One region of the Neobacillus sp. NRS-1170 genome, then DNA from elsewhere that is predicted to be linked to it. Evidence: a T-box and tRNA genes for the amino acid it is inferred to sense, from the RefSeq annotation. Region 1 holds a T-box; the other holds one or more tRNA genes.
What was found. The T-box of region 1 lies ahead of ACIFOT_RS17065 (glycine--tRNA ligase). A T-box ahead of a tRNA ligase gene usually reads a tRNA of that ligase, here a tRNA-Gly.
Positions count from the first base shown of each region.

Region 2: it has a tRNA-Gly gene. The T-box ahead of ACIFOT_RS17065 (glycine--tRNA ligase) is inferred to sense a tRNA for this amino acid. The anticodon was not compared.

Region 1 is NZ_JBITPF010000038.1:36,864-41,216, forward strand. Features, by position in the region: gene ACIFOT_RS17060 (helix-turn-helix transcriptional regulator) at 8-640, opposite strand; gene ACIFOT_RS17065 (glycine--tRNA ligase) at 794-2,176, opposite strand; T-box leader at 2,243-2,428, opposite strand; gene recO (DNA repair protein RecO) at 2,478-3,230, opposite strand; gene ACIFOT_RS17075 (YqzL family protein) at 3,265-3,408, opposite strand; gene era (GTPase Era) at 3,569-4,353, opposite strand, start outside.
Region 2 is NZ_JBITPF010000051.1:391-4,743, forward strand. Features, by position in the region: gene ACIFOT_RS21935 (hypothetical protein) at 1-77, opposite strand, end outside; gene ACIFOT_RS21940 (class I SAM-dependent methyltransferase) at 334-945, shown strand; RNA gene ffs (signal recognition particle sRNA small type) at 1,028-1,113, opposite strand; tRNA gene ACIFOT_RS21950 (tRNA-Asn) at 1,113-1,184, opposite strand; tRNA gene ACIFOT_RS21955 (tRNA-Gly) at 1,349-1,422, opposite strand; tRNA gene ACIFOT_RS21960 (tRNA-His) at 1,429-1,504, opposite strand; tRNA gene ACIFOT_RS21965 (tRNA-Ser) at 1,513-1,603, opposite strand; RNA gene rnpB (RNase P RNA component class B) at 2,000-2,381, shown strand; gene ACIFOT_RS21975 (protoglobin domain-containing protein) at 2,541-2,897, opposite strand; gene ACIFOT_RS21980 (hypothetical protein) at 3,047-3,190, opposite strand; gene ACIFOT_RS21985 (hypothetical protein) at 3,261-3,431, opposite strand; gene ACIFOT_RS21990 (small, acid-soluble spore protein, H family) at 3,553-3,771, shown strand; gene ACIFOT_RS21995 (hypothetical protein) at 3,853-4,122, opposite strand; gene ACIFOT_RS22000 (DUF1904 family protein) at 4,280-4,353, opposite strand, start outside.

The DNA.
Region 1 (4,353 bases):
CCTCTTTTTATTCATCACCTAATGTAACAAAGGCCTTCGTTATGTTTGTTTTCGTAATTCGCCCGATTACTTCAAAACCTTTATCTGTTTTTCTTACTACTGGTAAGGCATCAATTTGTTTTTCAATTAATTTTTTGGCAATATCAATTAAAAGATCATCACGTTCACACATGGTAATATTCGGCATTCTAGTCATGATGATATTGACTGGGATGGTGGAAAGCTCTTGTTTTCCGATACTTGCCCTAAGCAAATCTTTTCTCGATAATACCCCAACTAATGCCGAGTTATGGTCCACTACAAATAATGTACCCACATCTTCAAGGAACATTGTGCAAATAGCATCATAGACGGAAACATTTTCGCTCACCACAACTGGAATGGACTGATAATCCTTAACATAAATTTTTTGCAGATTTTCAGTCAGCAGCTGTGCTCCAGATTTCCCAGTATAAAAATAACCGACTCGCGGCCTGGCATCTAAATAGCCAGCCATCGTTAAAATGGCAAGGTCAGGTCTTAATGTCGCTCTTGTCAGGCTTAATTGGTCGGCGATATGTTCACCTGTTATCGGTCCTTTTTCCTTAACTATTTGCAGAATATGTTCCTGTCGCTTGGTCAGTTCGATTGTGCTCACCACCTTATACAAAATCGTTATACTTTTATACCAATATTATATACCAGTTAATTTTCTTTTGAAATTAATACAGTCGTTAAAATATACATTAAAGGTGCGGCAGCCCGCACCTTTTTCATTGTCCAGCTACAGCGCCTAAACGCTTACGCTGTTCTTTTAGAACACCATTTTCTCTTGTAAGAAGCTAACAAGCTCTGAAATCGGAATACGTGTTTGCTCCATTGTGTCGCGATCTCGAACTGTTACCATTTGATCTTCTTTGGAATCAAAGTCATAAGTGATACAGAACGGTGTACCAATTTCATCATGACGGCGATAACGTTTACCAATTGATCCTGCTTCATCGTAATCCACTGAAAAATGCTTAGATAGTGCAGCAAAAACCTCTCTAGCCTCATCCGATAATTTTTTCGATAACGGTAATACTGCTGCCTTAAAGGGAGCTAATGCCGGATGAAAATGCATGACTGTTCTTGTTGTGCCGTCCTCAAGCTGTTCTTCATCATAAGCATCGATTAAGAAAGCTAAAGTAACACGGTCAGCACCTAAAGATGGCTCAATACAGAACGGAATATATCTTTCATTTGTTTCAGGATCGATATAGTTGAAATCTTCTCCTGAGAATTCCATATGCTGTTTCAAATCATAATCAGTTCTTGAAGCCACACCCCATAATTCTCCCCATCCAAACGGGAATTTAAATTCAAAATCGGTTGTAGCATTACTGTAATGAGAAAGTTCGTCTTCAGAGTGATCTCTAAGTCTTAAATTTTCTTTATTAAGCCCCAATGAAAGCAGCCATTGTTCAGCAAATTGCTTCCAATAGTTAAACCATGTTAATTCCTCACCAGGTTTACAGAAAAACTCAAGCTCCATTTGTTCGAATTCTCTTGTACGGAAAGTAAAATTACCTGGTGTAATCTCATTCCGGAAGCTTTTCCCGATTTGTGCGATACCAAATGGCAGCTTCTTTCTCATTGTCCGTTGCACATTCTTAAAGTTAACAAAAATACCTTGTGCAGTCTCTGGGCGTAAGAAAATTTCATTCGTGCTTGATTCGGTCACACCTTGGAAGGTTTTAAACATAAGATTGAATTGACGGATTCCAGTAAAGTCATGGCTTCCGCAGTCCGGGCAGGCGATATTATGCTCTTTAACCAACTCTTCCATTTTTGCAAATGGCAAGCCGTCTACAACCATTTCAATACCTTTTTCTTCAAGGGCGTTTTCAATTAATTTATCTGCCCGGTGACGGGCTTTACAATTTTTACAGTCAATCATCGGATCATTAAAGTTACCGATGTGTCCAGATGCTTCCCAAGTCCGAGGGTTCATCAAGATACTTGCATCCAAACCGACGTTATATGGTGACTCTTGTACAAACTTTTTCCACCAGGCCTGTTTGATATTGTTTTTAAATTCAACGCCTAATGGGCCGTAATCCCAAGTGTTTGCTAGTCCGCCGTAGATTTCTGATCCCGGAAAAATAAAGCCTCTGTGTTTTGCATGCGATACAATTTGCTCCATTGTTACCTTCATTTTAAAAGCTCCTTTAATAGTTTTTTCTGCAAAATAAAAAACTCTCGCCCCTATGCTTACGATAAGCATAGGGACGAGAGTTACCCGCGGTTCCACCCTATTTGCTGCTAAATTAGCAGCCTCTTTAAAATGTGTTCATTAACACAAGATTGCTTAGGAACGCCTTCGTTAGTGCCCTATACCCTAGCTTCCACTGTCCTAGGTTCGCTTTTATAGAGTTTACTAATTACTACTCTCCGTCAACGCAATTATTAATTTTAAAGAAAATATTAACTAAAAGTAGAAAAAATGTCAACAGTAACTATAATAAATTGCGAAATTGTGCCATTGAATTGAGAAACTTCTTGGTTTTAAGATGCAAACCAGAATATTCTTCATAATAAGCGGTAATAACATTTTTTAATTCTACTTTCGTTTCTTCTTTTACAGAGATATTCCCTAACCTTGAAAGATCAAAATAATAAAATAGCCGTAATAATTTCACTGCCGCTGGTGATAATTTAAAATGGTACGGATCTTTTTCAAGGCATCTGTGACAAATAAATCCGCCTTCACGAATGGAAAAAGAAAAATGCCCGTCTGTACTGCCGCAAACGGAACATTGATTTAACACTGGATACAATCCAAGAACATTTAACATTTTCATTTCATAAATATTCATAAGAATATCCGGATCATAACCTTCATTCATATAATTGAGTGTTTGATAAAGCAATTCAAAATGAAAAGGATTGGGCTTCTTTTCCTCTGTACATTTATCAGTTAATTCGACAATATAACTTGCATGAGCAGTTAAGAAAATATCCTCGCCAATGGAACGCATGGAAGAAATCATTTCACCCTGCTGCATGCTGCCTAAACCCGATCCTTTTTGAACCAAAAAATAACCATGAGTGAAAAGCTGGGTAATGGAAGAAAGGCGGCTATTTGGCTTCTTGGCACCCCTAGCCATAACACCAACCTTTCCCCATTCCCTTGTATATATTGTTACAATTTTATTGGTTTCACCATAATCTGTTGTTCTAATGACGATGCCTTCACACTTCTGAAGCATAAATGTCACCTTCTAAAGAGCGCGAAAGACTTGCTTATGAAACGGGAAAATCAATATGTGCTAGCTCTTCATCAAGATTACCGGGTATTTCTTGGTTTTCCTTCTCAAGCTCTTTAAAGAGAAGATATGTGTCAATATTCCCTGTCTGGGTAAATACTTTCCACGTAAAATCCATCATCGAAAACCCCACCTTTCATTATTTAGACTAGCCTAAAATGCAATCCCAAACCTTACAATTATCATAGCCTGCCTGCGCAAAAATCATAAGACGAAAAAATTGTTAATGTTGTCCATGCATAATCTTGTCAATTGTATAATATTTTAGTTAGGGTTATTCATCAGTATTCATCTTCATTAAAGCCATAATCACGAAGCTGGGACATCTTATTGCGCCAGTCTTTCTGGACCTTAACCCATAATTCTAAAAACACCTTAGACCCTAGAAGATTTTCAATATCTGCGCGGGCCCGCTTTCCGATTTCCTTTAACATGCTGCCTTTTTTTCCAATGATAATACCTTTTTGTGAATCCCTTTCCACAATGACTGTTGCCATGACATGAATAATATCTTTACCTTCTTTACGCTCCATTTTGTCTAATACAACTGCTAAGGAGTGTGGTATTTCTTCTCTAGTCAGGTGAAGTGCTTTTTCCCTGATTAATTCGGTAATAATAAATCGTTCCGGATGATCTGTAACTTGGTCAGCTGGATAGTATTGCGGCCCTTCTGGTAAAAAGGATTTAATTTGCGTAAGCAAACGCTCCACATTATTACCTTCTAGTGCAGATATCGGCACTATCTCTTCAAAGTTGTATTTTTCCTTATACGATTCAATAATCGGCAATAAATCATCAGGATGAATTTGATCAATTTTATTTATTACAAGAAAGATTGGAGTGCTAACTGTTTGAAACTTTTCAAGGATAAATTCTTCACCACGGCCAAATCCCTCTTCAGCATTTACCATAAAAAGAATTAAATCAACTTCTTTTAATGTATTTTGTGCAACCTTCATCATAAAATCGCCCAATTTGTGCTTTGGTTTATGAATACCTGGTGTATCAATAAAAACCATTTGGGAATCTGAAAGTGTAAGGACGCCTTGTATTTTGTTGCGGGTTG
Region 2 (4,353 bases), on a different contig from region 1:
GAGCTAATTTCTAAAGTTTCTTTACTTCCGTTATTAATTATAGAAAAAGTATCTTCTTCCTTATTTATAGTTGACATAGGATCACCTCATTGAAAATTTCATTGGTATCATGTTTTTATACTCGGCTTCATACTTGTCACTTTTCCCTAATATACCGCTTAAAGATCCAAGTGTATAATAGTTTACCTTTTTAAAGAAAGATTATGTTAAGGGTAAATGTTGATTTTTGATACTTGACCAAATTCTTGATAAAGTTGAATTGTGATATGCTAAATCGTATCTTAAATAATGGGTGTTTAGGTTTGTTAATTAATCCTGATTGGGGAGATAATATTGGGAAATACTGATAAGTTTGAAATGATAGCTAATAAATATGACACTCCTGAAAGAATCCAAATTGCAAAGATATCATCAGATGCCATCCGTAATTATTTAGTTGACGCTAAAAGTAAGAATGCAATTGATTTTGGGTGTGGAACTGGACTTGTCGGAATGAACTTGTTAATCGAGTTTAATACTATGCTTTTTCTGGATACGTCACAAAACATGATTAATCAAATAAAGCAAAAAATAACTGATTTTAATATTCAGAATGTAGATTCATTATGCTTTGATATTGAAAAGGAATGTCTATCGGATTTACATGCCGACTATATTTTTATGGCTCAGGTTCTACTCCATATTCATGATGTTGAATTAGTTTTATCAAGATTATATGATGTTCTTAATGAAGGAGGACATCTACTGGTCGTAGATTTTAATAAAAATGAAAAAATAGTTTCAGATCTTGTTCATAACGGATTTAATCCAGAAGAGCTAACTGAAATTATGACTAAAATAGGGTATAGAGATATTCAATTCAAAACTTTTTATACAGGTAATAAAATATTCATGGGACAAGATGCATCTATGTTTATTCTTGATTCAAAAAAGGGGCATAGGTAAAGGCGTGACATGGAAATTTCTTATACAAAAGAAAAGCGCTAACTCAAATAAAGATAGAGTTTAGCGCTTTTCTCTTTCTGTCTATGTAATAGTCCACACAATTTCACTAGTTATGGCTGCTGCATTCCTGCCCTGACCAAGTTCCTAGTGTCCTTGTTGGACTATGACTCCGCAGGTAGGACTCGAACCTACGACCGATCGGTTAACAGCCGATAGCTCTACCACTGAGCTACTGCGGAATAATTATATTAATCCCTAATCCTTATCTTGTTAGAAGCATGTCCCCGCCTCAGTAAGTAACGCAAGAAGCGGCTCGCCGTGTACAACTCGCAGCCATTTCATGATGCATCGCTCGTCTCTACCACTGAGGTACTGCGGAATAATTAACTAACGTTTATTTAAATGGAGCGGGTGATGAGAATCGAACTCACAACATCAGCTTGGAAGGCTGAGGTTTTACCACTAAACTACACCCGCATGATATGGGGCGGCTGATGGGAATCGAACCCACGAATGTCGGAACCACAATCCGATGCGTTAACCACTTCGCCACAGCCGCCATGATAATGGCAGAGAAGAAGGGATTTGAACCCTCGCGCCGGTTACCCGACCTACACCCTTAGCAGGGGCGCCTCTTCAGCCTCTTGAGTACTTCTCTGTATTTAAGATCATGCGAAGTTCCGTTAGGAGCTTATGTAAGAAATATACCATCTATCCAAATTGGAAGATAGCTGTAAATTTTGGTAGTTCAAAAGTCCTGGTTTATCCAATTTAAATTTCTGTTACAAATATTCGAAGTTGTACGGTAAATAACTTCTATTATCTATAAGGCGCTGTAACAAATTGTTAGAACCAAAGAAAAAAGCTAACTCTGTTACGTATAGAGTTTAGCTAACCTTGTTATCTTGTTATGTAACTGGTAAGCGTATTTTCCTCCATTTTTTTCACTTCCAAATCACATGATTGGAAACGCTGGATTTAAATTACTAAAGATTTATCCTGTTAATCCTGTTATAGTAATCATTGTCGCTTCTGAACAAATGAAACAACATGAAATGGTGAGTAGTCGCGGTTCCTATACGGAGCTGAGGAAAGTCCAGGCTCGCACAGTGCTGAGATGCCTGTAGTGTTCGTGCCATCTGCAAGGGTGGGCAGTCGATCAAGTTTCGGCTGACGGCGGTGAAATCATGCTAAGTCCTTCGGGATATGCTGAGAATAACCTGAAAGTGCCACAGTGACGATGCTTTTCTGGAAACGGAAAAGGTGGAACGGGTAAACCCCACGAGCGAGCAACCCAAATTTAGGTAGGGGCATCATCCTGCGGGAAATGAACCTAACGGATGAATCGGCCAGTGGCCGATAGATAGATGACTACACTTCCAGTACGAGGCTTGCTGCCGCATGCAGTACGGAAGGACAGAACCTGGCTTACAGCCATTTCATGAGCATTTGATCGTTTTAGAAGCATTAAATATACGTAAAAATTATTAATAAGTAGAAAAATAAAGTAATCCACCTGAGTCATTAACTCGCGGGTGGATTATTTTTTCATTTATAACAGTATTCCATCCAATAATTTTATCTTTTTTAAAAGCTTATTTTATTATCTTTTTTAACAAAATGTCTACCTTTTCAATTAGATGCTCTTTTACATCACTATCTAGGTTAGTTTCATCCATTGTCTCTTTCATTTTTCCAAACCAAATCTCGGCTCTTTCTGGATCTATTTGGAACGGATGTCTTTCTCTTACCTGTGATTCCTGCTTACTTTGTTCCTGTGCAGACTCATCAGAAACTAAGCGGTTTATAAATACTCTTTGCCGATTTTTCAGCAATTCAATATCCACGTTTCTTTCTTTAAACATATTTACATAATAGGAATCCTTAAGTAACTTATCGTAAAAGCGGTCTACCAACTCATTCACTTTTGTCTGTTCTAATATTACAGCCATGAACCATTCCCTCTTTTTCCTATAAAGTGTAGTTTCTAATATCATTATAGTGCAAACTACAGTTCTTTATTGTGATTAACATCACGTTTTAAAGGCAAGTTCAAGAGAGAATCTAAAATATATTCTAGAACATACATTTTTATTTAGCTTTATTTAGCTTTATTAGTATTTTGTTTATAAATTTTTTCTGTTGAATTTGATGCAGTTAAATCATTGCTTGTTATATTTTCAATTGCCTGTCCCACCGTGTTTGTTGTATTTAATTTATGCTCTGGAATTCGTTGATTTTTCATGGATAATTTGTTGTCCTTTCAATATCTTTTTTTAAATACGTAAATAGTTTTATTAACTTTAAGGTCAACACTACTGCCCTTCTTCTCCAACTACGGTATTACCAATCCTCGGTTTTTGAGCCAGTTCCTTGTCGTCAGAATTCCAATTAAAACCTGCTTCAGTAGAACCAGTTGAAAGTAGTGGCTGCTCCATACCGCTTGGGTCCGAAGAATTTTCGGGTTTATTATTCTCATTTAACATTTGAATCCCCCATCTAACACAAATTTATCATATTTTGCGTAAAATACCGTTCCTTATACGGAATATGATTTTACTTATATTGTTGAAACTAATTTGGAAAAATAACTTTGAGGTGAAAATAATGAACCTAAATAGAGTGAAAGAGATTTTTGCAGCAGATGAAGAGATTTCCGTTAAATATCATGGCATTCCAGTATGGATCGAAAGCATTCAAGATACAACTGGCATGGCGTTGGTCACTCAAAGAGGAACCCACGATGAGAAACGTCTTGTCCCAATAGATGGTTTGAAGAAGAGTAAATCAGCCAAATTCACATATGAGTCAACCAAGCGGCGATGAATTTGATGCACTAATGCTTCAAAAGGGAACCTGCAATGGGCTCCCTTTTGAAGCACTTATGTAGTAGTCCCTTTTATTCCATTAAATAATTTTTCCTTGAAATTGGTCATATTTTTTCATTTCATCGAGGGTCTCTTCCATTTCCGTGATAAAATGATCAAATAGTTGATGATTCCCTGATTCGATAAAGTTTTGTTTATCAATGGAATTGAGTAAAGCAATTACCCCTTTAAACTTTAAATCATCAAAAAATGGGATTTGGCTTTCCCCCATAATTTCACCTTTTACTTCTAACTTCCCATTGTCATTCTCCAGCTTAAATGTGACTTTTTGTGTATTTTCAAAGTCCAATTCTAGTTGCCCCTTTTTTGTTCTTCGTTACAAATATTATCGTTCCATAAATATAATAACTGATTCAAAAATAGGAACTAAATGAAAAACCGAACATGCAGCAACATGGTTCGGTCCATAAATAAACGGCTCCCTTCAATGAGTCAGACATTTAGTTTCAATTAAAACTCTTCCCATTAAAATAATAATCCGACTCTTTAAAGGTACTAAAGGCAACTTCTACTTCCGGGA